DNA from 4 places in the Streptomyces sp. NPDC051976 genome. Region 1 is predicted to be linked to each of the others. Evidence: riboswitches for the same ligand, from Rfam matches in the RefSeq annotation. Region 1 holds a riboswitch; each other region holds the start of a gene.
The links. A riboswitch is a leader RNA that binds a small molecule or an ion and turns the genes downstream of it on or off. The one in region 1 is predicted to bind cyclic di-AMP.
Positions count from the first base shown of each region.

Region 1 (6,925 bases):
GTGGCGGCGGCCCCGGCGAGACCGCTCTCCACCGCGAGCACGCCGGGCCGCCCCGACAGGCAGGCGAACTCGCCGGTCCCGCTGCCGTCGACCACCACCACGTCACCGTGCGCCAGCGCCTGGAGGGCGATGGACCGCAGCAGGCTGGTGGTGCCGGTGCCGGGCTGCCCGAGCGCGAGCAGGTGCGGCTCGGTGGAGCGGGCGCCGGTGCGCCACACCACGGGCGGGGCGTCCCGGGTCCCGTCGCCGCCGGTCACGGGCACGGTCCGCTGCACGGCGCCCGCGTCGGTGAAGCCGAGCACCGTCTCCCCGGGAGAGGTGACGAACCGCTGCGCGACGATGTCGGTCGGCAGCGGCGGCAGCGCGGTGAGGGTGAGGTGGTTCTCCTCCTCGTTCCAGTCGAAGCGGTACTCCCGCCCCCGTCCGGCCTTGGCGTGCAGCAGCTGCTCGACCCGCGCCCGCGAGTCCGCCTCGCCGTCGGTGAAGTACGCCGGGTACCGCAGATGCAGCCGCACCAGCCGGCCCTGCCGGAACTCGTACTCGCTGAACGCGGCGTCCCAGCTTCCGTCGTGCGCGTAGAGCGGCGCGGGATCGGCGGGGTCGGACAGATACGGCACGAGCGCCTCGTACACCGACTGGAGCCTGCCGGTCTCGGCCTCGCTGGGTCCCGCGGGGGCGACCGGGGTGCGGTCGCGGCCCATCCATCCCGCCGACGCCATCAGCGCGGCGATGGCGAGCAGCGGGCCGTACGGCATCATCACCACGACGACCAGGGACGCCGCGGCGAGCAGCAGCGCCGGGCCGCGCCGGTCCTTCGGGGTACGGCCCCACCAGCCGCCCGCCCAGGAGCTCTGCTTGCGCAGGCCCCGGGCGATGGTGATGACGGGGTGGAGCACGTCGGTGGCGCTGTCGGCCGCCGAACGCGCCAGATCGCGACCGCGGACGAGTCCAGGTCGGCTGCTCAGGATGGAGGGGAGGGGACGCCTGGCCACGGGGTGCTCCATGGTGGTTCGGTGTGCGGGAAGTGCCGGGAGAGCTGGTGGGCCCGGCGCGGGGCGACCGCTGCCGGGCCCGTGGTGGAGTGGCCGCCTGCGGGCGGCGGCCGGATCCCGTCGGCGGCTACATCCGGATCCCGCTCAGCAGACCGGCCAGGCTCGCGCCGCCCGCCTTGATGCTCGGCGCGATGGCCGTGCTGGAGAGGTAGAAGCCGAAGAGGGAGCAGACCAGGCCGTGTGACGCCTTCAGTCCGTCCTTGCGGAAGAACAGGAACGCGATGACGCCGAGTAGGACGACGCCGGAGATGGACAGGATCATTGGGCTATCTCCTGGGTGATGGGGACGGTCACCATGAGTTCTTCCAGGCTCACAAGAAGTAATAGATCCTGCCCAGCGGCAAATGGGTGATTTGTAGCGTTTTTCCACCGTGTGGGGGAGTGGCGGGTCCGGTGCTCGCCGCGAACATTGCCCGCCGGCACGGGTTCATGCGCCCCGCGGGCCCAGGTCCCGCGAGTGGAGCAGTGCCCTCCGCCGTTCGGGGGGCGGGGGCCGTGTTCCCCGGGCGCGCCGCCCGTCGGGCAGGATGGCCGGTGTGCAGCTCACCCCGATCACCTGGCCGCGGATGGCCGAGGCGCTGGCGGAGCGCGCCGCCGCGGACGCGCCGCCGGGCGCCTGGTGGCGGATGGCCGTGGACGGCGCCCCCGCCGCCCGTACCGGCGATCTCGCGGACGCCGTCGGCGCCGCGCTGCCCGCCCTCGGCCGCCCCGCGCTGCGGGTGCGCGCCACGGACTTCCTGCGCCCGGCCTCGGTGCGACTGGAGTACGGCCACGAGGACGTCGACGCGTACTACCAACTCTGGCTGGACACCGGCGCGTTGCGCCGGGAGGTGCTCGAACCCCTGGGCCCCGGCGGCACCGGGCGCGCCCTGCCGTCGCTGCGGGACCCCGCCACCGACCGCTCCACGCGCGCCGAGTACGTCCAACTGCCGCCGGGCGGCGTGCTGGTGCTCGACGGCCCGCTGCTGCTCGGCCAGGGCCTGCCGCTCGATCTGACGGTCCATCTGCGGCTGTCGCCGTCCGCGCTGGAGCGCCGTACCGACCCCGCCGAGCGGTGGACGCTGCCCGCCTACGCGCGGTACGCGAGCGAGGTGCTGCCGGAGCGGACCGCGGACGTGGCCGTGCGCGCCGACGACCCCCGGCACCCGGCCTGGACGGGCTGAGCCTTGCCGTGGGACCGCGCGCCCCACTAGCGTCACCAACCACCATGACTGTCGCCATCGCGCCGCTGACTTCCGAGCACATACCTCTGGCCGCGCAGCGGTACGACCGCTGGTTCTCGCGGGCGAGACTGCCCCCGTCGCAGCGCTCGTGGCTGTCCGACGGGCCGGTCCGCGGCGAGGAGTTGCTCGGCAAGCTGCTGGCCACTCCGGGTCTCGAGGCGTGCCGGGCGCTGGACGGCGACGGCGGGCTCTGCGGGCATCTCGCCGCGGTCCCGGTCGACCTCGGCCCTGACGACCCGGCCGCGCTGCGCAGCCACCCGCGCTCGGCGCTGGTTCCCTACGGCGGCCACGCGCTGCCCGGCGGGCGCGAGTCGGAGGTGCTGCGCGGCCTGTACGCCAGGGTCGCCGAACGCCTCGTCGCCGACCGGCGGCTGGTCCACTACGTCGAGGTACCGGCGGGCGAGGCCGCCACCGCCCCCTGGTCCGACCTCGGCTTCGGCCGCGAACTCGTCCAGGGGCTGATGGCGGTCAAGGCCCGCGGGCGCCAGCCGCGCGGTGTCGAGGGGCTCGGCATCCGTCGCGCGGGCCCCGGCGACCTGCCGCAGATCGGCAGGATGGCCGCCGAGTCCTCGCGCCGGCAGCGCGAGTCCGCGATGTTCCTGCCGCAGCCGGAGGGCGCGCTCGCCGCGCTGCGCCTGCACTACGCCGACGCGCTCGCCGACCCGCGCTCCGCCGCCTGGATCGCCGCCCGGCGCGGCGAGGAGATCGGCATGGTGCTGGTCGTCCCCGCCACCCCCGACCCGGTGATCCCCGAGTCCTGCGTCGCCCTCGCCGAGGCCTACGTGGAGCCCTCCGCCCGCGGCGAGGGCATCAGCAGGGTGCTGCTGGCCACCGCGCTGGCCTGGGCGTACGACAACGGGCACCGCTACATGTCGGCCCGCTGGCACTCCGCCTCGCCGCTGGCCGCGGGGCACTGGCCCGCGGTCGGCTTCCGGCCGGTGGCGTACCGGCTCTGCCGCACGCTGGACGCCCGGATCGGCGGCAGGCCCGGCACCTGGTGAGCCGCGGCCGGGCGTGGTGAGGACATGGGTGGAATATCCGAAATGCCCTGCAAATAGAGGTATTTCAGCGTGATGCGGCTCACTTCATGACACCGGAGTGAGGCGCGTCACGCCAGGAACACGGTCCGATTGCCCGGGAGTACCCACGGTGTCCGATCCGGGTGCTTTATCACCCCATGTCTGACGGGCTTTCACCCAGGGTGAGTGTGATGGCCACGCTGTGGTGGCCCTCGGGCGACGGGGTGTGACGAGGCGTCCCGGTGTCCGAGCCGGGGTGATTTGCGGCGCATCGCGGTTGGTTGCCCGCAGATCGGACAGTCGTCTAGCTTCGCTCTCCGCGGGTCGGATACCCGCGATCATCCGTCGGGCGGAACGCCGAATCCTGCCGCCGCCCGGTTTCCTGGACTTTGATCACCGACGGCAGGGGCGGGGGACCCAGGTAAGCCGCCGTACCGCGGACGCGGTACGGCTCGGGGTGAAGTTCGCGGCGCCGTGCACAGCGACGGCCGGACCCACGCGACCGGGCATCTCCTGCCCGAACCCGACAGCTCACCTCGCAGGCGTAGGAGAGGAATCCCCCATGCCCGCACAGGGACAGCACCGCAAGCCCCGCAGCCTCAGCCGCCTCACCCGGATCTGCGTCATCGCCGGTACCGGTGGTGTCGCCATCGCCCTGCCGCTGGTGGGCGCCGACATCGCCTCCGCGCAGACCCCGGCCTCCGCGCCCGCCGCCGTCGCCGCCCAGGCCCCGCACGCGGCCCCCAAGGCCGCCCCGAAGGCCACGCAGTACAAGGTCGTCCGCGGCGACACCCTGTCGAAGATCGCCACCAGCCACCACGTGGCGGGCGGCTGGCACCGTGTCTACAACGACAACAAGACGGTCATCGGCTCCAACCCGAACATCATCCGCCCGGGCGAGAAGCTCACCCTCAACGGCCCGAACACCGCGCAGCACGCCGTGGTGAAGAAGGCCGTGCCCGCGCCCGCGAAGAAGGCCGTCAAGCCCGCCGCGAAGCCCGCGGCCGTGAAGACCACCGACTCCGGCTACACCAAGCCGGTCGGCAACGCGGCCATCGGCACCCCGTACCACCAGGCCGGTTCCAACTGGTCCAGCGGCTACCACACCGGCGTCGACTTCCTGGTCGGCACCGGCACCCCGATCCACGCGATCGCCGCGGGCACCGTGGTCTCCGCGGGCTGGGACGGCGCGTACGGCAACGACGTGATCATCAAGCACCCCGACGGCAAGTACACCCTGTACGCCCACCAGTCGCAGCTGCTCGTCTCGGCCGGCCAGACGGTCACCGAGGGCCAGCAGATCGGCCTGTCGGGCGCGACCGGCAACGTGACCGGGCCGCACCTGCACTTCGAGGTCCGCACCACCCCGTACTACGGCTCGGACATCGACCCCGTCGCCTACCTGGCCGCGCACGGCGTCACCGTCTGACTCCACGGCTGACCCCAGGTCCCCGTCACACCGCGAACCCCAGCGGTACGGCGGCTCCAGTGCCCGCCCGGTCCACGACCGGGCGGGCACCGCCATGTCCGGGGTCAGCCGAAGAGCGCGGCCAGTTCGCCGCGCGAGACCACGCCCAGCTTCGGATACGCCTTGTACAGGTGGTAGCCGACGGTCCGCGGGCTGAGGAAGAGCTGCGCCGCGATGTCCTTGTTGGACATGCCCTGTGCGGCCAGCCGGACGATCTGCGACTCCTGCGGGGTCAGCCCCGCCTCGTCGGCCGCCGACCTGCTCTCCTGACCCACCGTCACCGAGGCGCCGGACGCGCCCAGTTCGCTGCGGGCCCGGTCCGCCCACGGGCGCGCGCCGAGCCGTTCGAAGGTGTCGAGCGCGGTACGCAGCCGGCCGCGCGCCTCGCTCTTGCGGCGCGCCCGGCGCAGCCACTCCCCGTACAGCAGCGCGGTGCGGGCCGACTCCATCGCCCGGCGGTGCGGGTCGTGCGCGGCGAGGGCCGCGGTGAAGAGCCGCTCCGCCTCGGTGTCCGGGGCCAGCAGCGCCCGGCAGCGCAGCACCAGCGCCCGCGCCCAGTCCTGGCCCGACCGGTCCGCCCACGCCGTGAAGCGAGCGAAGGGCTCCTCCGCGCGCTCGGGCGTGCCCAGCCGGACCGCGGCCTCCAGCAGGTCGGGGACGCTGCGGGTGGCGCAGATGTGGTGCCGTACCGTCGCCTCGGTCAGCAGCGCGAGCCGGTCGAGCGCCGACTGGGGGTGGCCCAGGCCCAGTTCGTGCAGCCCCTGCGCCCAGTACGCCCACGGGGCGCCCGGGGCCATCGCCCCGCCCGTGCCGCCGGACAGCGCCTCGTCCACGTGGCGGCGGCAGCCCTCCTCGTCGCCGCGGACCGCCGCCACATGCGCCAGGACGCTGCTGAGCTGGCTGACCCATTGAGCCTGCCCGGTGTCCCGGGAAATGCGCAGCGCCTCGCTCGCGGTGGCGTGGGCGTCGTCGTAGCGGCTCTCGAAGATCTCCGCCTCGGAGTGGAAGAACATCAGCGTGGTCAGCCTGCCGACGCCGCCGCTGTCGCGGCTCTCCGCGATCAGCGCGCTGGTCAGCGCGTGCGACGCGGCGTCCTGGCCCAGCGTCAGGCCGACCCCGCAGAGCATCACCAGGTCGCGCGGGTCGAGCCGGCCGTCCCCCGCGGCGCGGGCCGCGGCCGCCGCCTCGTCCAGGGCGGGCGGTGTGCTGCTCGCCGCGCGGCCCAGGGCGCGGGTCAGGAAGTCCGCGACCGGCCGGATCGGCGCGTCCGCGGGCAGATCGAGGGCGGCCAGCCGCTCCAGGGTGTCGGCGACCACGTCACCCCCCAGATACCAGGCGGTGTGCGCGGCCTGCACCAGCATCCCGCCGGCCCGCGCCGGGTCGGACGTCGCGACCAGCCCCGCGCCCTCGGTCAGCAGCCGGTGCGCGGCGGGGAAGTCGCCCTGCCAGAAGTCGGCGAGCGCGCGGACGTGCAGGGTCCTGGCCCGCAGCGCGGGATCGGTGGCGGCGCGTCCGGCCAGCTCCGCGAAGCCCCTGGCCCGGTCGATCTCCCCGGCCTCCGAGGCGGACTCGGCGGCCCGCACCAGCCGCCCGGTGCGGGCGGCGGGATCGGTGCTGAGCCGGGCGGCCCGCTCATAGGCGAGGGCGGCCGCCGTGTAGCCGCTCCGCTCGCGGGCCCGGCCCGCGGTGTCCTCCAGCGCCGTGGCCACCGCCTCGTCGGGGCCGGTGGCGGCGGCAGCGAGGTGCCAGGCGCGGTGGTCGGGATCGCGGACCGGGTCGGCGGCCTCGGCGAGCGCCCGGTGGGCCGCCAACCGCTCCGACAGCGGCGCCCGTTGGTGGATCGCGGCGCGCACCAGCGGATGCCGGAAGCGCACGCTGTCGCCGTCCACCACGACCAGGCCGCTGTCCTGAGCGGGCGCCAGATCCGCCACGGCCGCGCCGAGTCGGGCGGAGGCTCGCAAAATGGTGCCCAGTTCGCCGGTGTGGTCGGCGGCGGCCACCAGCAGCAACGCCTGGGTGGCCTGCGGGAGATGGCTCACCCGGCCGTGGAACGCCATCTGCAGGCGGCTGGTGAGCGGCAGCGCGCCCGGCCCGTCGATACCGGGGGAGGCGGCGGGCGAGGCCGCGGCGCCCGGCTCGCCCCGCAGGCCCAGCGGCAGTTCG
Region 1 is NZ_JBFAXL010000041.1:65,693-72,617, forward strand. It holds gene AB0M29_RS31730 (hypothetical protein) at 1-992, opposite strand, end outside; gene AB0M29_RS31735 (hypothetical protein) at 1,120-1,314, opposite strand; gene AB0M29_RS31740 (uridine kinase) at 1,589-2,215, shown strand; gene AB0M29_RS31745 (GNAT family N-acetyltransferase) at 2,260-3,276, shown strand; cyclic di-AMP (ydaO/yuaA leader) riboswitch at 3,679-3,852, shown strand; gene AB0M29_RS31750 (peptidoglycan DD-metalloendopeptidase family protein) at 3,857-4,723, shown strand; gene AB0M29_RS31755 (AAA family ATPase) at 4,828-6,925, opposite strand, start outside.

Region 2 (6,925 bases), on a different contig from region 1:
TCATCCTGACGCAGCCCATGTCGACCGAGCGGGCGGCGGTCACCGTGTCGTCGCCGAGCACGAACTCCGTCGAGCCGCCGCCGATGTCCACCACCAGATACGGCTTCTCCAGCCCCTCGGCGCCGGTCAGCTCGCGGGTGGCCCCGGTGAAGGAGAACTCGGCCTCCTGGTCGCCGCTGATCACCTCGGGCGCCACGCCCAGGATCTCCACCACCCCGCGGACGAACTCGTCCCGGTTCTCCGCGTCGCGCGACGCCGAGGTCGCCACGAACTTCGTCCGCTCCGGCGTCACCCCGTGCGCCCTGATCACCTCGGCGTACTCCCGGCACGCCGCGAAGGTCCGCTCCAGCGCCTGCGGCGCCAGCCGCCCGGTCCTGTCCACGTCCTGCCCGAGCCGGACGATCCGCATCCGCCGGTCGAGATCGGTGAGCGCCCCGGTGCCGGGGTCGACATCGGCGACCAGCAGACGGATCGAGTTCGTCCCGCAGTCCACGGCCGCGACCCGCGTGGTCATACGCCCTCCCCCGTACCCTCGGAGGACTCCGCTGCCAGGGGCACGCAGGGGCCCTTGGCCCACCACTCGGGGAGCATCGCGATCGCCTCGTCGCCCAGCGGGTTCACGCCCGGGCCCGCGGCCAGGGAGTGGCCCACCAGGACGTGCAGGCACTTGACGCGGTCGGGCATGCCGCCCGCGCTCGGGAAGCCCTCCAGCACCTCGATGGCGTCGCGCCGCTCGATGTAGTCCTCGTGGGCGGCGCGGTACGCGGCGGCCAGTTCCTCGTCCTCGGCCAGCCGGGCCGTCATCGTCTTCATGACGCCCTCGGCCTCCAGCGTGCCGATCGCCGACGCGGCCCGCGGGCAGGTCAGGTAGTACAGCGTCGGGAACGGCGTGCCGTCCTCCAGCCGCGGCTGGGTCTCGACCACGTCGGGGTTGCCGCACGGGCAGCGGTGCGCGATGGCCCGCAGGCCGCGCGGCGGGCGGCCGAGCTGGGCGCGGAACGCGGTGATGTCCGCGTCGGTGGGCGGGGTGTGCGGGGTGGGCTCGGGGTGTTTGGTCATGGGCCGTTCTACGTAGAGGGCGGGTCCGTGCGGGGCGCCGGGCGGCGGCCGCTCAGCGTCGTGCCGCCGCGTCGGCGTGCCCGCCGGCGTCGGTCTGGTCGACGCTGTCCCACAGGTTGTCGTACCAGGGGCGGTGCGCGGCGGCGTCGTTCGTCGTCCGGTGCTCGGCGGCGGCGTCACCGGTGGGGGTCGGGTCGGCGACGCTGTAGCCGGTCTCCCCGGGCAGCACGAAGTGCAGATGCTCGCGGGCCTGGGCCCGTACGTACTGCGGGTCCTGCCAGCGCGCCTTCTGCTCGCGCAGCTGCTCCACCCTGGCCTTCGCCTGCTGCGCCGCGCGGCGCTGGTCGGCGATGTCGGAGCGCTGGGCGATGTACTGCCGCATCGGGTAGGCCAGGGCCACCACGAGGGCGCACAGCACGAGGGCGAGCAGCGCCGCGCGGCCGGTGAGCTTGTTGCGGCGCACCGGGCGCCGGGCCGCCGCCGCCCGGTAGACCCGGGCCTGCGCCTCCTGGCCGATGGCCTTCAGCCGGGCCGAGGTGGAGAACCGATCCGCCCCCACGCCGTCTCACCCCTCACCGTCCCACGCCAGTACGTCCCCGCCCACGGTACGGGACCGGGTGCGGGGACGTACGGAGGCGGGGGCCCTGTCCCTGGGAGCCGGGCCCGCCGTGCCGCTGAGTGGGCTCAGCCCTTGAAGCGGGGGAACGCGGAACGGCCCGCGTAGACCGCCGCGTCGTCGAGGATCTCCTCGATCCGCAGGAGCTGGTTGTACTTGGCGACGCGCTCGGAGCGGGCCGGGGCGCCGGTCTTGATCTGGCCGCAGTTGGTGGCGACGGCCAGGTCGGCGATGGTCACGTCCTCGGTCTCGCCGGAGCGGTGCGACATCATGCACTTGTAGCCGCTGCGCTGCGCCAGCTCGACCGCGTCGAGGGTCTCGGTCAGCGAGCCGATCTGGTTGACCTTCACCAGCAGCGCGTTGGCCGTGTCGTTGTCGATGCCCTTCTGCAGGCGCTCGGGGTTGGTGACGAACAGGTCGTCGCCGACGATCTGCACCTTGGTGCCGAGCTTGTCGGTGAGGACCTTCCAGCCCGCCCAGTCGTCCTCGAACAGCGGGTCCTCGATGGAGACCAGCGGGTACGAGGCGACCAGGTCCTCGTAGTACTCGGTCATCTCGGCGGCGGACTTCTCGCCGCCCTCGAACTGGTACTTGCCGTCCTTGTAGAACTCGGAGGCGGCGACGTCCAGCGCGAGCGCGATGTCCTGGCCGGGGGCGTAACCGGCCTGCTTGATGGCCTCGATGATCAGGTCGAGGGCGGCGCGGTTGGAGTCCAGGTTCGGGGCGAAGCCGCCCTCGTCGCCGAGGCCGGTGGACAGCCCGCGGGACTTCAGCACGCCCTTGAGGGTGTGGTACACCTCGGCGCCCCAGCGCAGCGCCTCGGAGAAGGACTCCGCGCCGATCGGGGCGATCATGAACTCCTGGATGTCGACGTTGGAGTCCGCGTGCGAGCCGCCGTTGAGGATGTTCATCATCGGGACCGGCAGGACGTGCGCGTTCGGTCCGCCCAGGTAGCGGAAGAGCGGCAGGTCGGACGCCTCGGAGGCGGCGTGCGCGACGGCCAGCGAGACGCCGAGGATGGCGTTGGCGCCGAGCGAGGACTTGTCCGGGGTGGCGTCCAGGTCGAACATCGCCTGGTCGATCAGCCGCTGCTCGGTGGCGTCGTAGCCGACCAGCTCCGGGCCGATCTGCTCGATAACCGCCAGAACGGCCTTCTCCACGCCCTTGCCCTGGTAGCGGTTCTTGTCGCCGTCGCGGAGTTCGAGGGCCTCGAAGGCGCCCGTGGAGGCGCCGGACGGGACGGCGGCACGGCCGGTGCTGCCGTCGTCGAGGCCGACCTCGACCTCGACGGTGGGGTTGCCTCGTGAGTCGAGGATTTCCCGGGCTACGACGACGTCGATGGACGGCACGAGTGTCTCCTTCAGTCCTTCTGAGATGTCTCTGTCTTTTTTCGACCTGAGCCTAACCGCCCTCAGGGCCGCCGCCGGTACCCAGCCCGACCCCTGAGACGGAAAACCCCGGCCGGGCACGCTCGGGGGGAGTACGTGCCCGGCCGGGGGGCCGAGGTGCCGGTGAGGCGGCCCGGGTCGGCCGTGGAATCAGCCGAGGTGGAGCTGCTGGCCCGGGTAGATCAGGTCGGCGTCCTTGACGACGTCCTTGTTGATCTCGAACAGCTTGTGCCAGCCGCCGGAGACGTGGTGGGCGGCGGCGATCTTCGACAGGGTGTCACCGTGCACGACCTTGTACTCGCCGTGGCCCGTGGCGTGGTGCGACCAGCGGTGGTGCGTCGCCTTGGGGGCGGCGGGCTTGGCCGGGGCCTTCTTGGCGGTGCTGGTCGAGGTCGACGCGGCGGCCGGCTTCGCGGCGGTGGAGGTGCCGCCCGGGTTGATGTCGGGGGCCGGGCCACCGGCGGTCAGGCCGCCCGCGGAGGCGCAGGACCAGGCGCTCGGGCCCTGCAGGGCGAGCAGCTTCTCGGCGATGGCGATCTGCTGGTCCTTGGTGGCCAGGTCGGCGCGGGAGGCGTACTGCTGGCCGCCGGCCGCGTCCCAGCTGGACTGGGAGAACTGGAGGCCGCCGTAGTAGCCGTTGCCGGTGTTGATGTGCCAGTTGCCGCCGGACTCGCACTGGGCGACCGCGTCCCAGGTGGCGACGCTGGCGGCGGAGGAGGAGGTGGCGCCTATGAGCGGCACGGCGATCGCGGTGCCGGCGACACCGGCGACGGCGGCGATACGGGTGAGCGTGGACTTTCGGGCACGACGGTGCTTAGCCATGGTTGTGTCCTCACCGACGCCTGCGAGGTCAGCTGTCGGGTTCGGGCGTGAGTTGCCCGGCTGGATCCGTATCTGCGGTACGTATCCGTTGCTTCACCCCGAGCCGGTCCGCCCGCACATGCCATACGGGAGGCTCCGGCGAAGAACCTTGGGTCCCCCGCTCCTGCCTGCGGCGCTTTCGCGTCTGTTGTCCCGTCGGTCGGCGGCAGGACTCGGCGTTCCCGACCAACAGGGCCCGCTGTGGCGAGCGGTATGACCGTATGCACAGGTCACGGGAAGGACAAACAGCTCCTTCACAAGCGGAATCTGACGGTCCCTACTGAGCGGGTGCACAGATCCGCAGGTCGGACGGGACGATTTCAGCGCTCCGCAAGCGGCCGGTCACAGCGTCCCGGGAGACCCATGTCACACTCCGGAAAGGCGCCGGGATACGGTTCGTCCGTTTTGCCCCCGGCGCCTCAACCGGGGTCAGCCGAGGTCGAGTTGGAGTATCTGTCCCGGTTTGATGAGATTCGGGTCGTGCCCGATGACCGATTCGTTCACCTGGTAGAGCGAATCCCAGCCGCCCTGGACGTGCTGGCTGTTCGCGATACCCGACAGCGAGTCGCCGTCGCCGACGGTGTACGTGTCCGCCGCGTGCTTCTGCGCGTCCGTGGCGGCACCGCTGGTGGACGTGCCGGTCGGGGAGGTGTCGGTGGAGCCGACCACCCCCTCGGCCTGCGTCCGCGTCGCCTGGTCCCGCGCGGCGAGTTCGGCGTCCGTGGGGACGTACGGCTTCGCGTGCCTGCCGCCGCCGGGCGTCGTCGTGCCGCCGGGGGTCGTCGCGCCCGGGGTGCCGGACAGGGACGGCTCGGGCGCCGTCGTGCCGATCGTGTTGGTGCCGCCGGGAGGCGTCGGCTCGGTCGAGGGCGTGCCCGGCGTGGTGGAGGAGCCGGTCGTGCCGGTGACCGGGGCGCCGCCGGGGACGCCGGGGGCGCTCGGGTCGCCCTGCGAGCCCTGGTCGCCCTGTGAGCCCGTCACCGGGGTGCTGGGCGTGGCGGGCGTGCCCGTCGCCGTGGGGCTGCCCGCGGTGGTCGTGCCCGTGGACGGCGTGCCGGGTGTGGTCGCGCCCTGGGTGGGCGTCGCGGTGCTGCCCGGGTCGACGTCCGGCGGCGCGCTGTCCTTCAGCAGCCCGGTGTCCTCCTCGCAGCCGGGCCACGCGTCCGGGCCGAGGTCGGCCAGGATGCGCTCGGCCACGGTGATCTGCTGCGACCGGGAGGCGAGGTCGGGGCGTGAGGCGTACGCGTCGCCGCCGTACTGGTCCCAGGTGGTCTGCGTGATCGCCAGACCGCCGAAGAAGCCGTCGTTGGTGTTGGCACTCCACATTCCGCCGGTCTCGCAGACGGCAACCTTGTTCCAGGTGCCGTTGTCCGCGGCGTGCGCCGCGCCCGCTCCGAGCAGCGGCAGTGCGAGACCCGCACCGGTCGCGGCCACGGTCACCATGGCTGCCGGGGCCTGACGCGGTCGGCGGTGCCGACCGTTCCCGGACGAGAGCATGTGATCGCCTTTCTCCAGCCGTACGTCGTCCCGCGAGCGGTGTGTGCCTCGCGTTGACCGCCGAACGTAGCGGTGTTGGCCAATGGATCACAAGTCGGTGTAGCGATCATCACGTCGGCATCACGAAGTTGACACTGCGTCACTTTCCTTGTGGAGGCCGCTGCGTGAATGTCACGGGGAGCGTTCGCAGGCCGCGCATGATCAGTCCGCCGCGCCAGCGCAAATCGCCCGGATCGACCGCCAGCCGCAGGTCGGGCAGCCGGGTAAGCAGGGTCGCCAGCGCGGCGCGCGCCTCCAGCCGGGCGAGCGGGGCGCCCAGGCAGTAGTGGATGCCGTGACCGTAGCCCAGGTGCGGATTGTCCCTTCGGGCCAGATCCACGGTTTCGGGCGCATCGAAGCGCGCGGGGTCGCGATCGGCCGCCGCGAGTACCACCAGGACCGGGTCCCCGGCGGCGACCGGCTGCCCGCCGATCGTCAGCGGGCACGTCGCGTAACGCCACGTGGCCAGTTCCACCGGCCCGTCGTAGCGCAGCAGTTCCTCGACGGCGGTCTCCATCAGATCGCTCTCGCCGCGGGCCAGCGACTCCTGGAGCTGTTGGCGCTGGGCGGGGTGGCGCAGCAGGGTGTGGACGCCGTTGCCGATGAGATTCACGGTGGTCTCGAACCCGGCAAAAAGGAGGATGAAGGCCATGGCGGCGGCTTCGTTCTCCGTGAGGTGCTCGCCGTGGTCGCCGGCCCGGATCAGCCCCGAGATCAGGTCGTCGCCCAGGTCGCCGCGCTTGCGGTGGATCAACTCCACCAGATACGCGCGCATCCGCTTCACCGAGCGCGCCACTCCGCCGCGCGGGCCGCCGCCGTGGCGGATCATCATGCCCGCCCAGTCGCGGAAGTCGTCCTGGTCCTCGGGCGGTACGCCCAGCAGGTCGCAGATCGCGTAGATCGGCAGCGGGAAGGCGAACTCATGGATGAGGTCGGCTTCGCCGCGGGGCGCGAAGCCGTCGATGAAGCGGTCGGTCAACTCCTGCACGCGCGGGGCGAACTCCGCCACCCGGCGCGGGGTGAACGCCTTCGACACCAGCCGCCGCAGCCGCGTGTGGTCCGGCGGATCGATGTTCAGCAGATGCGTCATCAGATCGGCGCTGCGCTCGCCCGGAATGCCGGTCTTGCCCCGGGCCTGGGACGAACCCCCGTGGTGCACCGGATTCTTGCTCAGCCGCCCGTCCGCCAACGCCTCCCGCGCGTCCGCGTACCGCGTCACCAACCACGCCTCCACCCCACTCGGCAGCGTCGTCCGCCGCACCGGAGCGTGTTCGCGCAGCCACGCGTACGCCGGATACGGATCCGTGGCGAACTCCCACGTAAACAGCTCCGGCGGGCCGGGGGCGGGGCCGGTCATGGGGTGTCCTGGAGGGACTCCGTGGATTGGATGGTGGTGCGGTAGCGGCGGGCGGCGTGGCGGAGGGCGGCTTCGGGGTCGAGGCCGGCCGCGTCGGCGGCGGCGGCC
Region 2 is NZ_JBFAXL010000028.1:27,871-34,795, reverse strand. It holds gene AB0M29_RS25575 (Ppx/GppA phosphatase family protein) at 1-514, opposite strand, end outside; gene AB0M29_RS25570 (DUF501 domain-containing protein) at 511-1,059, opposite strand; gene AB0M29_RS25565 (septum formation initiator family protein) at 1,112-1,618, opposite strand; gene eno (phosphopyruvate hydratase) at 1,744-3,024, opposite strand; gene AB0M29_RS25555 (transglycosylase family protein) at 3,214-3,885, opposite strand; cyclic di-AMP (ydaO/yuaA leader) riboswitch at 3,888-4,070, opposite strand; gene AB0M29_RS25550 (transglycosylase family protein) at 4,354-5,367, opposite strand; gene AB0M29_RS25545 (cytochrome P450) at 5,561-6,817, opposite strand; gene AB0M29_RS25540 (nucleoside triphosphate pyrophosphohydrolase) at 6,814-6,925, opposite strand, start outside.
Region 2: another riboswitch for cyclic di-AMP. It lies ahead of AB0M29_RS25555 (transglycosylase family protein); the one in region 1 lies ahead of AB0M29_RS31750 (peptidoglycan DD-metalloendopeptidase family protein).

Region 3 (6,925 bases), on a different contig from region 1:
GTCTGGACGCGACCGCGCCCGACGCGTGTGTGGTGTCGGTCCGCGCGCCGTCGCCGGAGGCGGCCTACGACTGGGCCGCGCGGTGCAGGTCCGAGGGGCTGGCGGTGGGCTGCTTCCGCCCGCCGTCCGTGCCCGACGGCGTCTCCCGGCTGCGGCTGACCGCGCGCTGCGACCTGACGGACGACCAGATCGCAGCGGCGGTGGACGTGATCGACCGCACCGCCCCGCCCGGTGCGGTCACCGGCCCCCGAAACCGGGCCTAGGGCCTAGGGCCTGCCCTGGGCGGCCCGGGTCCGGACGCCGCCGGTTCTAGTCCGGCGGCGGCAGTACGTCATCCCGCACCGCTCGCACGAAGTGCGACCACGCCGCCGGGGTGAACAGCAGCGCGGGGCCCTCCTGGTCCTTGGAGTCGCGGACGGCGAGAAGACCTGAGGCGAGCCGGGCGGTCTCCACGCAGTTGTTCGCGGCGGTGCTGTGGCTGCTGCGCTGCCATCTCACACCGGAAAGCGCCGTACTTGAGGAAACGTACCGGGACAGAGCTGTCATGGTGTCTCCTTTTTCAGACCTTTTCATGTCATTCACGGGTACGCGCCATGCTTTCGGCGATCTCGCCGATGAGATCCGCCGACTCCTCGCGGGGAAGAGCACATGCGCACAATCGGTCGTAGGCCGCGCCGTACGCCTCGATGTCCTCTTTCCGATCGACATAGAGACTACTCGTCAAGTGGTCAATAACAACCACATCCAGATCAGCAATGCGCGGAAAGGAGAAGATGACGAACGAACCCGTAACTCCTATGTGCCCGCCCGCGCCGAACGGCAACACCTGCAGCCGGATATGGGGGAGCGCGGCGGCCTCCCGCAGGGCGCGCAACTGCTCGGCCATCACCTCGGCGCCGCCGACCGTGCGCCGCAGCACTGCCTCGTCCAGCACCGCCCACAGCTCCAGCGGCGGGTCCTGCCGGAGCACCGCCTGCCGCGCGATGCGCACGTCGACCAGCGACGCGACCTCGCGCGGGCCCAGCCGCGGCATCACGTCGGTGGTGAGCGCGTGGGCGTACGCCGGGGTCTGGAGCAGTCCCGGCACCACGCTGTTCTCCATCGAGCGGGCCCGGCTGGCGCCCGTCTCCAGGCTGATGAAATCGCGGTACTCCACCGGCAGCACCTCGCGGAAGTCCTGCCACCAGCCGCGCTGATGGCCCTTTCCGGCGAGTGTGCCGAGCAGGTCGCGCAGATCGCGGTCGCGCACCCCGTAGGCGTCGAGGAGCAGGGTCACGTCCTCGGCGGTCACACTGCTGCGGCCGGTCTCTATCCGGCTGACTTTCGACTGGTGCCAGCCGACCAGCGCGGCCGCGCCGCCACTGGTCAGTCCGGCCAGATCCCGCAACCGGCGCAACTCCGCGCCCAGTTTGCGCCGGCGCACGGCGGGGACTCGTTCCATGACCTGACGAACCTCCTGTGGTCGGCAACGCGGTTCCTGTGACCGTTACGACAGTCTGCCGACCAAATGCGTATCCACGTAGCAGAGTTCACCGTTTCGAGCGACAGATATATGCAGAGCGCTGTGGATCGTCCGTATTGGCGGCACGATGAGTGGCACTCTGGCGCGATCCAGCCGCTACCGGGCCTGGCCCGGTCAGCGCGCGCCGGTGCCCGGCACAGCGGAAAAGGACCACGCCGCCATGGCAGATCTTCAGGAAGTATCCGTCACCCTGCCGAGCGACCCCGCCTCGGTCCCGACTGCCCGGCGGTACGTATGCGCACAGCTCGCGGAGTGGGGGCTGCCCGCGGACGCCCCGGCGGTGGACGCCGTCCGGCTGATCGTCTCCGAACTCGCCACCAACGCCGTCCTGCACACCTCGGGGCAGTCACCGACCTTCACCGTCGACGTCCAGCTCGAACGCGCCGAGGAGCTGCGGATCGGCGTCACCGACAGCCATCCGCGCTGGCCGCAGCGGCTGCCCGCGGCCGTCCAGCAGGACAACGGCCGGGGCATGGTGATCATCCGTCATCTGGCCGCGGAGTCCGGCGGCAAGCTGCACGTCACCCCGACCGACGACGGCGGCAAGACCGTGTGGATCATGATCCCGTGGGCGGTGCCGGTGCGCTGACCCGGCGCCCCGGCGCCCGGCGGTATCCGGCCAGCAGCAGGGTCCGCAGCGCCCCCACCGCGGGCCCGCGCTCCTGCGCCCGCCAGCCCAGCGCGATCGTCCGGTGCGGTCCCGGCGGTGCGAGCCGCCGTACCCCCAGCGGCACCGCCGCCGACTCCGCCACCATCCGCGGCACCAGACCGACCCCGAGCCCGGCACTGACCAGCGCGCACACCGTCACATAGGCCGGGGTCTCGCAGACCACCGGCATCGTCACCCCCGCCGCGGCCAGCGCCGCCTCGATCGCCCGCCGGTTCGGGTACGACGCGGGCGCGCTGACCAGCGGCAGACCGTCCAGCTCCGGCAGCGACAGCGGCGCGGGGGAGTCCGCGAGGAGATGGCCGGGCGCGGTGATCAGCAGCAGCTCCTCGACCAGCAGCGGCTCCACGGTCAGCCCGCCGGGCACCGCGGCGTCCGGCGCGCCCTCGTAGGTGTGGGTGATCGCCAGATCGGCCGCGCCCTCGGCGACCGCCTCCAGACCGGCGGGCGGTTCGTACTCCGCCACGCTCAGCGCCACCGCCGGGTGCGAGCGGCGGAAGGCGGTCAGCACCGGCGGCAGCAGATGCATCCCGGCCGTCGAGAAGGTGCCGACCCTGACCCGGCCACCGGACACCCCGGCCAGCTCCGCCAGCTCCAGCCGGGCCCGCTCCATCTGGCCGAGCACCAGCCGGGCGTGCCGCACCAGCACCTCGCCCGCCGTGCTCAGCACCGTCCCGCGGTACGTGCGCACCAGCAGCTCCGCGCCCGTCTCCCGCTCCAGCTTGGCCAGTTGCTGGGACAGCGCGGGCACCGTGTAGCCGAGCCGGGCGGCCGCGCGGGTGATGGAACCCGCCTCGGCGACCGCCACCAGCGCGGCCAGCCTTGTCGGATCGTACATAAAGCACTCCTTGATACTGCCCCCGGAAATCACACATACCTGATGAAGGCCCAGCTGCGCCAGGGTGGACGGGGAGCCGGTCCGCCGCGCGGTGCGGGGGCGGCGGGGCCGAGGTGAGGAGCGCGGGGATGGACAGCGGGCTGATGGCGTTCTCGGTGGTGGCGGCCGGGATGATCGTGATGCCGGGCGCGGACTTCGCCGTCGTGGTGCGCGGCGCGCTGCGGTCGCGCACCGACGGGGTCGCCACCGGTCTCGGCATCGCCGCCGGGCTACTGGTCCACACCACGCTCGCGGTCGCGGGCCTGGCCGCCGTCCTGGTCGCGCAGCCGTGGCTGTTCCGCGCGCTCCAGGTGTGCGGCGGCTGCTACCTGGTGCTGCTCGGGGCCCGGTCGCTGCGGGCCGCCGCCGGTCCGGCCGCGCTCCCGGCCCCGGCCGCCCCCGGCGCGGCGGAGGACGCCACGGGCGGGCGGCCGGGCCTGCGCGCCCTGCGGCAGGGCTTCCTCACCAACGCCCTCAACCCCAAGGCGCCGGTCCTCTTCCTGAGCCTGCTGCCGCAGTTCGTCCCGCCCGGCCACGCCGCCCTGCCCCGCACGCTGCTGCTCGGCGCGATCGTGGTCGGCATGGGCCTGTTCTGGTTCCCCGCCGTCGCCGTCGGCGCCGACCTCCTCGGGCCCCTGCTGCGCCGCCCCGCCGCCCTGCGGGGGATCGAGGGCGTCTGCGGCGCGATGCTGCTCTGCCTCGGCGGCGTGCTGCTCGCCGAACCGCTGCTGCGCTGACGCCGCCGGTCCCTCACTCGCGCCGACGGGGCCGTCGGAGTGAACCGGGCCGCCCGCGTCCGGGTGAGGTCAGGGCCACAGGTGCGGAAGGGTGAATTCCGGCAGGGCGTAGAGCCCGGCCTGGGGCGCCGACGGGTCGCCCGGGAGCTCGGCACCGGGGATGTCGGCGGCGTGCGCCTCGGCGTTGTCGGCCGGTGCGTAGTCCAGCACGGCCGGATCCGGTGTCTCCCAGAAGCGGCGGGCGTTGGCGGAGGCCGCGTAGACGGCGGCGAAGCGGACCGAGGGCGGGGCGGTGAGCGCGGCCCGTATGTAGCCCACCGCGTCGCGCGGGCTCAGCCAGGTCGCCAGATGGCGGGGCTCGGTGGGCACCGGCTCGAAGCTGCCGATGCGCAGGCAGATGACGGACAGGCCGAACTTGTCGGCGTAGAGCCGGCCCAGTGCCTCCACGGCCGCCTTGCTCACCCCGTACAGCCCGTCGGGCCGTACCGGCTCGCGCGGGCTGGTGACGTGCTCCACGGGGTAGAAGCCGGTCACGCGGTTGCTGCTGGCCAGCACCACCCGCTCGATGCCCGCCCGGCGCGCCGCCTCCAGGACGTGGTGGGTGCCCTGGACGTTGACCTCCAGCAGGTCGGCCAGCGGCGCCTCGTCGGGTACACCGCCCAGGTGCAGCACCCGGTCGGCGCCTTCGAGCGCCGAGGCGACGGCGGCCGCGTCGCGCAGGTCGGCGGTGCGCACGTCCTCGTTGTCGGCCTCGGCGCGCAGCGGCGCCCGGTCGATCAGGATCAGCCGGGCCGCCTCGCCCTGCAGCGCCTCCCGCACGACCGAACCGATGTTCCCCGCCGCGCCGGTCACCGCGACCGTCCCCATGCCCACTGCGCCCTCCAGGAGATCTCGACCCAGCAATCCTTCTCGTCGAACTCCTGCCCGATCAGGCGGGGGCCGAACAAGGGCGCGGGGACGGCGTCCCGGGGCGGGGACGCGCTCGCCGCGCCCCCGCACGCTCAGGCCCGTACGCCGGCGGGCGGCGGGCCGCGTCCGGCGCGGTCGCCGGGTGAGGCGTCACCCGGCCGGTCCGGGGGCCGGGTCATGAGACCCGGCCGTACCAGACGGCGCTGGTCCAGATGCGTTCCAGGCGGACGCGGGCACCGGTCTTGGGGGCGTGCCAGATCTCGCCGCCGCCCGCGTAGATGCCGACGTGGTAGATGGAGCCTCCCGAGTGGAAGAAGACCAGGTCACCGCGGCGCCGCGTGGAGGCGGAGATGTGGCGCGTGCTGTTGTACTGCGCGGCGGCCGTGCGGGGCAGCCTCTTGCCCGCGCGCTTGAAGGAGTAGAGCGTCAGGCCGGAGCAGTCGAAGCGGTAGGGGCCCGTCGCCCCCCACTGGTAGGGGGAGCCCTGCTTGGACGCGGCCACGTTCAGCGCGTTGACGGCCAGCGTCGCCGCCTGCGCCTGCTGGGCGGCGCCCGGGAGCAGGGACGGCAGGGTGACTGCCGCGGCGGTGAGCAGTGACGCCGTCCCGAACCGGGACAGCCGGGCGGAGAAGCGGTGGAGCGCGGTCATGCGCAACCCTTCGTCATCAGCCTGCGAAGGATGACCTGTCGGGTTCGGGCAGGCGAAGATGCCCGGCCGCGTGTGCGGCTTCACCCCAAGGGGCGGCCCTGATGGTTCGGGGCCGGCCCCGCAATGCCTGGGTCCTCCGCTCCCGCCGGTGCAGTCGTGTCGACCTGGCATCCGCGCGGCGGCGGGATTGGGCATCCGCGCGGACCGCCCCGCCACGGCGGCGGGGGCTTGTCGTCACCACGGATCGTTACGCATGAACCGGGCCGCGGCCGGGTGGGAAACGCGCGGTGTGAATCTGATCACGACTCACCTATCCGGGTGGACATTCGGCCGTATGCGTCGGACCGTCAACACGGTCGCACCCTGTGACCTGCGCAAATGCCCATGCCGACCGGTGGGTTCTGGTCACTGCGCGCAATTCCTGGACGGAGCACCGCTCAACGTGTGCTACGCCGAAGGAATGAGCCCCTTTGGTGCCGCGCCGAGCGTTTGCCGGGGGATTCGGTGTCACACAGTGACCACCGGCCGGGTGTTCGCCGCCCGCGCCGCCGACTGACCGCACCCGCCCGCCCGCTGGCGGGCCGTCAGGGCGACGGCTGCTCCGGGGGCCGGATCGGGGCCAGCGCCACCAGTCCCGCCCGGCGTTCGCCGTCCAGCACGCGCAACGCTCGGCCCAGCGTGGCGTGGTGGACGTCGGTCTCGCCGCGCAGGTGCATCTGCGTCAGCGCGTCCCGCAGCGCGACCGCCCGTCCCACCAGCGCCTGGGCGCAGCGCCGCGTAGGTGTCCGTCGTACGGGACGGGTTGATCCGGCCGAGCAGGTCGACGACCTCCAGATAGCAGTCGACCAGCTCACCCTCGGACCGCGTCAGCGCCGGGAGCGGCGGCAGTTCCGGTACCACCGCCGGTCACCGCAGGCCGTACGCGGGGCCGTTGGTCTTGCGGCTGGTGGTCAGCCGGTCCACCAGCCCGTACGCGACGGCCGACTCGGCGTCGAAGACCTTGTCCCGCTCGATGTCGGTGGCGATCCGCTCCTGGTCCTGGCCGGTGTGACGGGCCAGCAGCGTCTCCAACTGCGCCCGGACCCGCAGCAGTTCGTTGGCCTGGATCTCCAGGTCCGACACGTCGCCCTGCGCCACGTCGCCCAGCGACGGCTGGTGGATGAGGATCCGCGCGCCCGGCGTGATCATGCGCTTGCCCGCTGTGCCCGCGGCCAGCAGCACGGCGGCGGCCGACGCCGCCTGGCCGATGCAGACGGTGGCCACGTCGCAGGTGACGAACTGCATCGTGTCGTAGATCGCGGTCATCGCCGAGAAGGAGCCGCCGGGCGAGTTGACGTAGAGGTGGATGTCCTGCTCGGGCGCCGCGCTCTCCAGGTGGATGAGCTGGGCCATCACGTCGTTGGCCGAGGTGTCGTCGATCTGGGTGCCGAGGAAGACGATGCGCTCCTGGAGCAGCTTGGAGTACGGGTCCATGGTGCGGACGCCGTTGCTGCTGCGCTCGGTGAACTCGGGCAGCACGTAGCGGGCGGTCGGATGGAACATGGGCACGCACCTCCATCTGTTC
Region 3 is NZ_JBFAXL010000038.1:42,312-49,236, reverse strand. It holds gene AB0M29_RS30360 (8-amino-7-oxononanoate synthase) at 1-263, shown strand, start outside; gene AB0M29_RS30355 (DUF397 domain-containing protein) at 310-546, opposite strand; gene AB0M29_RS30350 (helix-turn-helix transcriptional regulator) at 575-1,441, opposite strand; gene AB0M29_RS30345 (ATP-binding protein) at 1,683-2,111, shown strand; gene AB0M29_RS30340 (LysR family transcriptional regulator) at 2,080-3,027, opposite strand; gene AB0M29_RS30335 (LysE family translocator) at 3,156-3,803, shown strand; gene AB0M29_RS30330 (NAD(P)-dependent oxidoreductase) at 3,873-4,670, opposite strand; gene AB0M29_RS30325 (C40 family peptidase) at 4,888-5,361, opposite strand; cyclic di-AMP (ydaO/yuaA leader) riboswitch at 5,365-5,527, opposite strand; partial or broken gene AB0M29_RS30320 (hypothetical protein) at 5,946-6,261, opposite strand; gene AB0M29_RS30315 (ATP-dependent Clp protease proteolytic subunit) at 6,268-6,903, opposite strand.
Region 3: another riboswitch for cyclic di-AMP. It lies ahead of AB0M29_RS30325 (C40 family peptidase); the one in region 1 lies ahead of AB0M29_RS31750 (peptidoglycan DD-metalloendopeptidase family protein).

Region 4 (6,925 bases), on a different contig from region 1:
ACATCCTGGCCTCGATCGACCCGTCCAGCTTCCCGGTCGGCACCGACCCCAACCAGACCTGGTACAGCGGCTACTACCCGATCATCTGGACGAACAAGAACTACAAGATGCTGTACGCGAACTTCGGCCACAACGCGATGAACTACGACACCAACACCGCGCTGTCGTCCACCTTCGCCAGCGCCCAGCAGAACCAGTTCCTGATCCAGGGACTCAAGTGGCTCGGCGGCGCCGGCTCCACCACCCCGCCCGGCGGCGGCAACCCGCCCACCGGCGCCATCACCGGCTACGGCGGCAAGTGCGTCGACGTCGCGGGCGCCAACTCCGCCAACGGCACCGCCGTCCAGCTCTACGACTGCAACGGCACCTCCGCCCAGTCCTGGACGGTCGGCACCGACGGCACGATCCAGTCCCTGGGCAAGTGCCTCGACGTGGCCGCCGCGGGCACCGCGAACGGCACCAAGACCCAGCTCTACGACTGCAACGGCACCAACGCCCAGAAGTGGACCGCGGGCGCCAACAGCACCCTGGTCAACACCGGTTCGGGCAAGTGCCTCGACGCCACGGGCCCCAGCTCCGCCAACGGCACCCGCCTGCAGATCTGGTCCTGCTCCGGCGGCGCCAACCAGCAGTGGCACCTGCCGTCCTGATCCCGCGTCAGCCGAGCCCGGCCCCGTACGTCCAGGGGCCGGGCTCGTCGGCGTGTGCGTCCCGCGTCAGGACGGGCGGGTCGCGCCCGCGAAGGGCATCTCCGAGATGGGGGCGATACGGACCGGGGCGCCCGGGTGCGGGGCGTGGATCATCTGGCCGTTGCCGATGTAGAGGCCGACATGGGAGATGCCGGAGTAGAAGAAGACCAGGTCGCCCGGCTGGAGGGCGGACTCGGGAACCCGGGTGCCCGCGTTGATCTGCGTGTACGTGGTGCGGGGGAGCGAGACGCCCGCAGCCCTCCAGGCGGCCTGGGTCAGCCCCGAGCAGTCGTAGGCGTTCGGGCCGGTGGCGCCCCAGACGTACGGCAGGCCCAGCGCGCGGTAGGCGAAGGCGACGGCCTGCGCGGCGCGGGCGGAGGGGGCCGCGGGGATGCCCGACCGGCCGGGGTCGGGGGAGAGCGGGGTGCGGGTGGCGGCGCGGGTGGTGGGCGCCGAGGAGCCGTCGGAGGCGTCGACTGCGGCGCGTTCGGGGGCGGAGAGCCGGTCGAGCAGGGCCTGCGCCTGCGCCAGCTTCGTCTGCACCTCGTGCTTGCGGGCCGCCAGCCGCTCCTGCGCCGACCGCAGCGCGGCGAGCTTCGCGTCGGCCGCGTCATGGGTGCGCGCCACATCCTGCCGCTGGGCGGCGAGTTGGGCCAGCGCGGCGGTCTGCCTGCTGCTCAACTTGTCGAGCAGGCCCGCCCGTTCCAGATACGCGTCCGGCGAGGAGCTGAGCACCAGCTGCACGGTCGGGTCGATGCCGCCCGTACGGTACTGCGCCGCCGCCAGCGAACCGATGGTGTCCCGCGTCTCGTTGAACAGCGCGGTCTTGCGGGCCAGTTCGTCCTGGAGCGCGTCGACGGCGTGCCGGGCGGTGTCCGCCTGCTCCTTCGCGCCGTCGTAGCTCTCGGTGGCCGCCTCCGCCTGCTGGTAGAGGGCGTCGACCTCCGCCTTGACCTCGCCGGGGGTGGCGGGCCGCGGCTGCGCGTTGCCGGTCTCCGCGAAGAGGGTGACCGACGCGGCGGAGGCGAGCGCGAGGGTGACGGCCGTACGGGCCGAGGTGCGGGCGGTGAAGGCACGCGCCGCCGTGGGTCTGCGGTGCGAGCGGGGACTGTGGGAGGCCATGCGGCCGTCATCCCTTCCGGGGCCAGGGGACGGTCCGGCGGCGCCCGCCACGGGGGGAGCAGGCGACCGCCGGACCTTCGGCGGGGGCGGTCGTGCCGTCCGGCTTCTGACGGCAATGGGGATCGACCACCTGGGGAGTGACGCTAAACCTGCCGGGGGGAGGGGGCGGGCAAGGAGACCGGGACTGGTCGTATTCGATCGGCCCGCGACCGTAACCGACCGGCGGGCGGGGCGGCCGCGGCGTAATGCGTCCACCACATGACCGAAGAGCCGGTCGGGGACTCCCCGACCGGCTCTCGTGTGCTACGGAATGCGGTGTTGCGGTGCTTCGGCCCTGCGGTGTCAGGCCAGGCGGACGGCGCCCGCGAACGGCATCCAGCTCAACTGCCCGATCTCCACGACCGCGCCGGTGTGCGGGGCGTGCACGATCTGGCCGTTGCCGAGGTAGATGGCCACGTGGCTGATGCCGGAGTAGAAGAAGACCAGGTCGCCGGGGCGCAGGTCCGACTCCGAGACCCGCGTGCCGTCCTTGATCTGGTCCCAGGTGGTGCGGCCGATGTCGATGCCCGCGGCGTGGTAGGCGGCCTGCGTCAGACCCGAGCAGTCGTACGAGCCCGGGCCGGTGGCGCCCCGCTCGTACGGCTTGCCGCGCTGCGCGAGGGCGAACGCGATGGCCTGGGCGGCGCGGCCGGAGGCGGGGCCGTTGTACGTGTAGTGCGTGGGCGTCGACGAGGTGCTGTGGTGGTCGAGCGCGGCGAGCTGGGTGCGCTGGTCCTTGGTGAGGCTGTTGAGCAGCTTCTGCGCGGCGGCCAGCTTGGTGTCGACGTTCTTCTTCTCGGCGGCCAGCTTGCTCTGCGCGGCGGTCAGCTCGTTGAGGCTCGAAGTGGCCTGCGCGCGCTGGATGTTGGCCTGCTCCTGCTGGACCTTGAAGGTCTCCAGCGCCTGCTCCTGCGTGGTGGAGAGCCGGTCCAGCATGTGCGTCTGGGCCAGGAAGCCCGCCGGGTCCTCGGAGAGCAGCAGCTGCGTGGTCTCGTCGATGCCGCCGTCGCGGTACTGCGCGGTGGCGAACTGGCCCAGGATGCGCCGCGTCTCGTTCATCTTCTGGGTCTTCTGCGCGACCTGCGCCAGGAGCTGGTTCGCCGTCGCGCGCTGCTTGGTCGTCTTCTCCTGCGCGGCGTCGTACTGCTGCGTGGCGACCTCGGCCTGCTGGTTCAGTTCCTCGATCTGCGCCTTCACCTCGGCGATCGAGGGCTTGGCGGGCGCCGCGTTCGCGCTCTCGCTCAGCAGGGTGACCGAGGCCAGCGCCGCGGTGGTGATACCGACGGCGGCCCGCGGGCCCGCCGTTGACAGTATTCGGGTACGCGGCTTGCGATGCGACGCCAAGAGAGGCAAATCCTTCCGTGTGCCGCCTACCGGGTTAGCTGACGGGTTCGGGCTGAAGGTCGCCCTACGGTCGGGACACCTTGCGGTGTCTCTACCGATTCACCCCACGTGCTGGGTGGGTCCCCGGCTCCGGTCCAGGACCGGATTGAGCGGAGGTGGTGCGCTGTCGACTCCGGAGCCGACGGGGGAGCACGCCACCTAGCGGGCTACCGTAGTCAACTTCTTCGAGTCTTGGGAAGTTTGGATTGCAATGTGACCGAAATCGCTTTGTGATCTTACTGTTTGTGCACGCCCCCTTATTCGGACAAGTCCGAATACAGAGGGTCAATCCCTCGGTCAAGCCGGGCGGACGGCACCGTAGATGGGCATCTCCGTGATCGGCGCGATCTTCACCACGGTGCCGGTGTGCGGCGCGTGGATCATCATGCCGTCGCCTATGTAGAGCCCGACGTGGCTGATGTCGCTGTAGAAGAAGATCAGGTCGCCCGGCTGGAGGTCGGACGTCGACACCCGGGTGCCCACCTTCACCTGGTCCCAGGTGGTCCGCGGCAGGTCGATCCCGGCCGCCCGCCACGCCGCCTGCGTCAGACCCGAGCAGTCGTACGACGACGGTCCCGTCGCGCCCCACACGTACGGCTTGCCGATCTGCTGGCGCGCGAACGCGATCGCCGTCGCGGCCTTCGACGAGGAGGACGAGCCCGGCGCGGTCGGGGTGGTGCCCCCGGCCTTCTTCGCCGCCGCCTCGCGCGCCGCCTTCTCCTTGGCCGCCAGCGCCGCCGCCCTCTTCTTGGCCTCGGCCTCCTGCTTGGCCGCCAGCGCCGCGAGCCGCGCCTTCTCCTGCGCGGTCAGGCTGTTGAGCAGCTTCTGCGCCTCGCTCAGCTTGGTCTGCACCGTCGCCTTGGCGGTCCGCAGCTGGGCCTGCTGGGTGGTGAGGGTGGCCAGGCTCTTCGCCGCCTCGATGCGCTGCTGCGTCGCCGCCGCCTGCTGCACCCGGTACGACTCGACGGCCGACTTCTGGCGCTGGCTCATCACGTCCGACAGGTGCGCCTGGTCCAGCAGCGCCTGCGCGTCGGGCGACAGCAGGTAGCGGCTGGTCGAGTCGTCGCCGCCGGAGCGGTACTGCGCGGCCGCGTACTGCCCGAGCACCCGCCGCGAGGCGTTCAACTGCTCGGTCTTCTGGGCCGCCTGCGCCAGCAGCTTGTTGACCTTGGTGTTCTGCTGGTCGGTCAGCTCCTTGGTGCCGTTGTAGTGCTCGGTGGCCACTTCGGCCTGGTGCATCAGCGCGTCGACCTTCGCCTTCACCTCGGCGATCGACGGCTGCGCGGGCTTGGCCGGCTGGGCGGGCGCCGCACTCGCGCTCTCACCCAGCAGGGTCACGGTCGCCAGAGCCGCGGTGGTGATCCCCACGGCCGCTCGCGGACCGGGGGCGCTGAGTAGCGCGGTTCTGGCCTTACGGTGTGTCGCCATGGCGGGCGGACTCCTTCCGGACGCCGGACGCTGCCTGGTTGGCGGAGACCGTAGCCAAAGCGTGGCGCCGCTGTGAAGGCCGGTGTCCGATAGGCCCGATACCTTTTCGTAATCTTTTGCGGTTCGCATGCACGGCAGCGCTTTCCGTCACACAGCGTGGCATCGGCACTACGTCGGAGGCGGATTCGGCACTACACCGGAAGCGGCGGTGGGCTGTCGGTGCCGGGCTCTAGACTCGGGAGGCGATGAGCAGCCTCTTTGACGACAACTTCCTGCGCGGTCTCACACCGTTCGACGCCTCCGCCGAAGGCTCGGTCCCGCCGCCTCCGGAGCCGGAGGACGGACCGGGCGGCGAGGACGTGCCCGACGACCTCTTCGGCGGCCGGTTCGACGGCCCGCCGCCCGAGCGGGACACGCACTACCGCGACGGCGCCCCGCGCCCCGCCACCGACCCCGCACAGCTTTTGGAGGGTCTCAACGAGCAGCAGCGCGCCGCCGTCGAGCACTCCGGCGGCCCCCTGCTCATCGTCGCGGGCGCCGGATCCGGCAAGACCCGGGTGCTCACCCACCGCATCGCGCACCTGCTCGGCGCACGTCATGTCCACCCCGGCTCGATCCTCGCGATCACCTTCACCAACAAGGCCGCGGGCGAGATGAAGGAGCGCGTCCAGGAGCTCGTCGGCCCGCGCGCCAACGTGATGTGGGTGTCCACTTTCCACAGTGCGTGCGTCCGCATCCTGCGCCGCGAGTCGAAGGTGCTCGGCTTCACGTCGTCCTTCTCGATCTACGACGCCGCCGACTCCAAGCGGCTGATGGCGCTGGTCTGCCGGGACCTCGACCTGGACCCGAAGCAGTACCCACCGAAGTCCTTCAGCGCCAAGATCTCCAACCTGAAGAACGAACTGATCGACGAGGAGACCTTCGCCGGGCAGGCGGAGAACACGTTCGAGAAGAAGCTCGCCGAGGCGTACGCGCTCTACCAGTCGCGGCTGCGCGACGCCAACGCGCTGGACTTCGACGACATCATCATGACCACGGTCAACCTGCTGCAGGCGTTCCCCGACGTCGCCGACCACTACCGGCGGCGCTTCCGGCACGTCCTCGTCGACGAGTACCAGGACACCAACCACGCCCAGTACACCCTGGTCCGCGAGCTGGTCGGGACCGGCGAGGAAACAGCGGAGCTGTGCGTGGTCGGTGACGCCGACCAGTCCATCTACGCCTTCCGCGGCGCCACCATCCGCAACATCCTCCAGTTCGAGGAGGACTACCCGCAGGCCCGCACCATCCTGCTGGAGCAGAACTACCGCTCCACCCAGACGATCCTGTCCGCCGCCAACGCCGTCATCGAGCGCAACGCGGGGCGGCGCGCCAAGAACCTGTGGACCGAGTCCGGCGACGGCCCCGTCATCACCGGCTACGCGGCCGACCAGGAGCACGACGAGGCCCAGTACGTGGCCGACGAGATCGACCGGCTCACCGACGCGGGCGACGCCCGCCCCGGCGACGTCGCGGTCTTCTACCGCACCAACGCGCAGTCCCGTGTCTTCGAAGAGGTCTTCATCCGCGTCGGGCTGCCGTACAAGGTCGTCGGCGGCGTCCGCTTCTACGAGCGCCGCGAGGTCCGCGACGTCCTGGCGTATCTGCGGGTGCTGTCCAACCCCGAGGACACCGTGCCGCTGCGCCGCATCCTCAACGTGCCCAAGCGCGGCATCGGCGACCGCGCCGAGGCGATGATCGACGCCCTCGCGCTGCGCGAGCGGATCTCCTTCCCGCAGGCGCTGCGCCGCGTCGACGAGGCGTACGGCATGGCGGCGCGCTCGGCGAACGCGGTCAAGCGCTTCAACACGCTGATGGAGGAGCTGCGCACCATCGTGGACTCCGGCGCGGGCCCCGCCGTCGTCCTGGAGGCCGTACTCGAACGCACCGGCTATCTCGCCGAGTTGCAGGCGTCCACCGACCCGCAGGACGAGACCCGCGTCGAGAACCTCCAGGAACTCGCCGCCGTCGCCCTGGAGTTCGAGCAGGAGCGCGGCGAGGACGAGCCCGGCACCCTGTCCGACTTCCTGGAGCGGGTGGCCCTCGTCGCCGACTCCGACCAGATCCCCGACGACGACACCGACAACGGCGGCGTCATCACCCTCATGACGCTGCACACCGCCAAGGGCCTGGAGTTCCCGGTGGTGTTCCTCACCGGCATGGAGGACGGCGTCTTCCCGCACATGCGGGCGCTCGGCCAGGTCAAGGAGCTGGAGGAGGAGCGG
Region 4 is NZ_JBFAXL010000001.1:284,460-291,384, reverse strand. It holds gene AB0M29_RS01340 (ThuA domain-containing protein) at 1-650, shown strand, start outside; gene AB0M29_RS01335 (C40 family peptidase) at 717-1,811, opposite strand; gene AB0M29_RS01330 (NlpC/P60 family protein) at 2,154-3,194, opposite strand; cyclic di-AMP (ydaO/yuaA leader) riboswitch at 3,202-3,356, opposite strand; gene AB0M29_RS01325 (NlpC/P60 family protein) at 3,531-4,661, opposite strand; gene pcrA (DNA helicase PcrA) at 4,907-6,925, shown strand, end outside.
Region 4: another riboswitch for cyclic di-AMP. It lies ahead of AB0M29_RS01330 (NlpC/P60 family protein); the one in region 1 lies ahead of AB0M29_RS31750 (peptidoglycan DD-metalloendopeptidase family protein).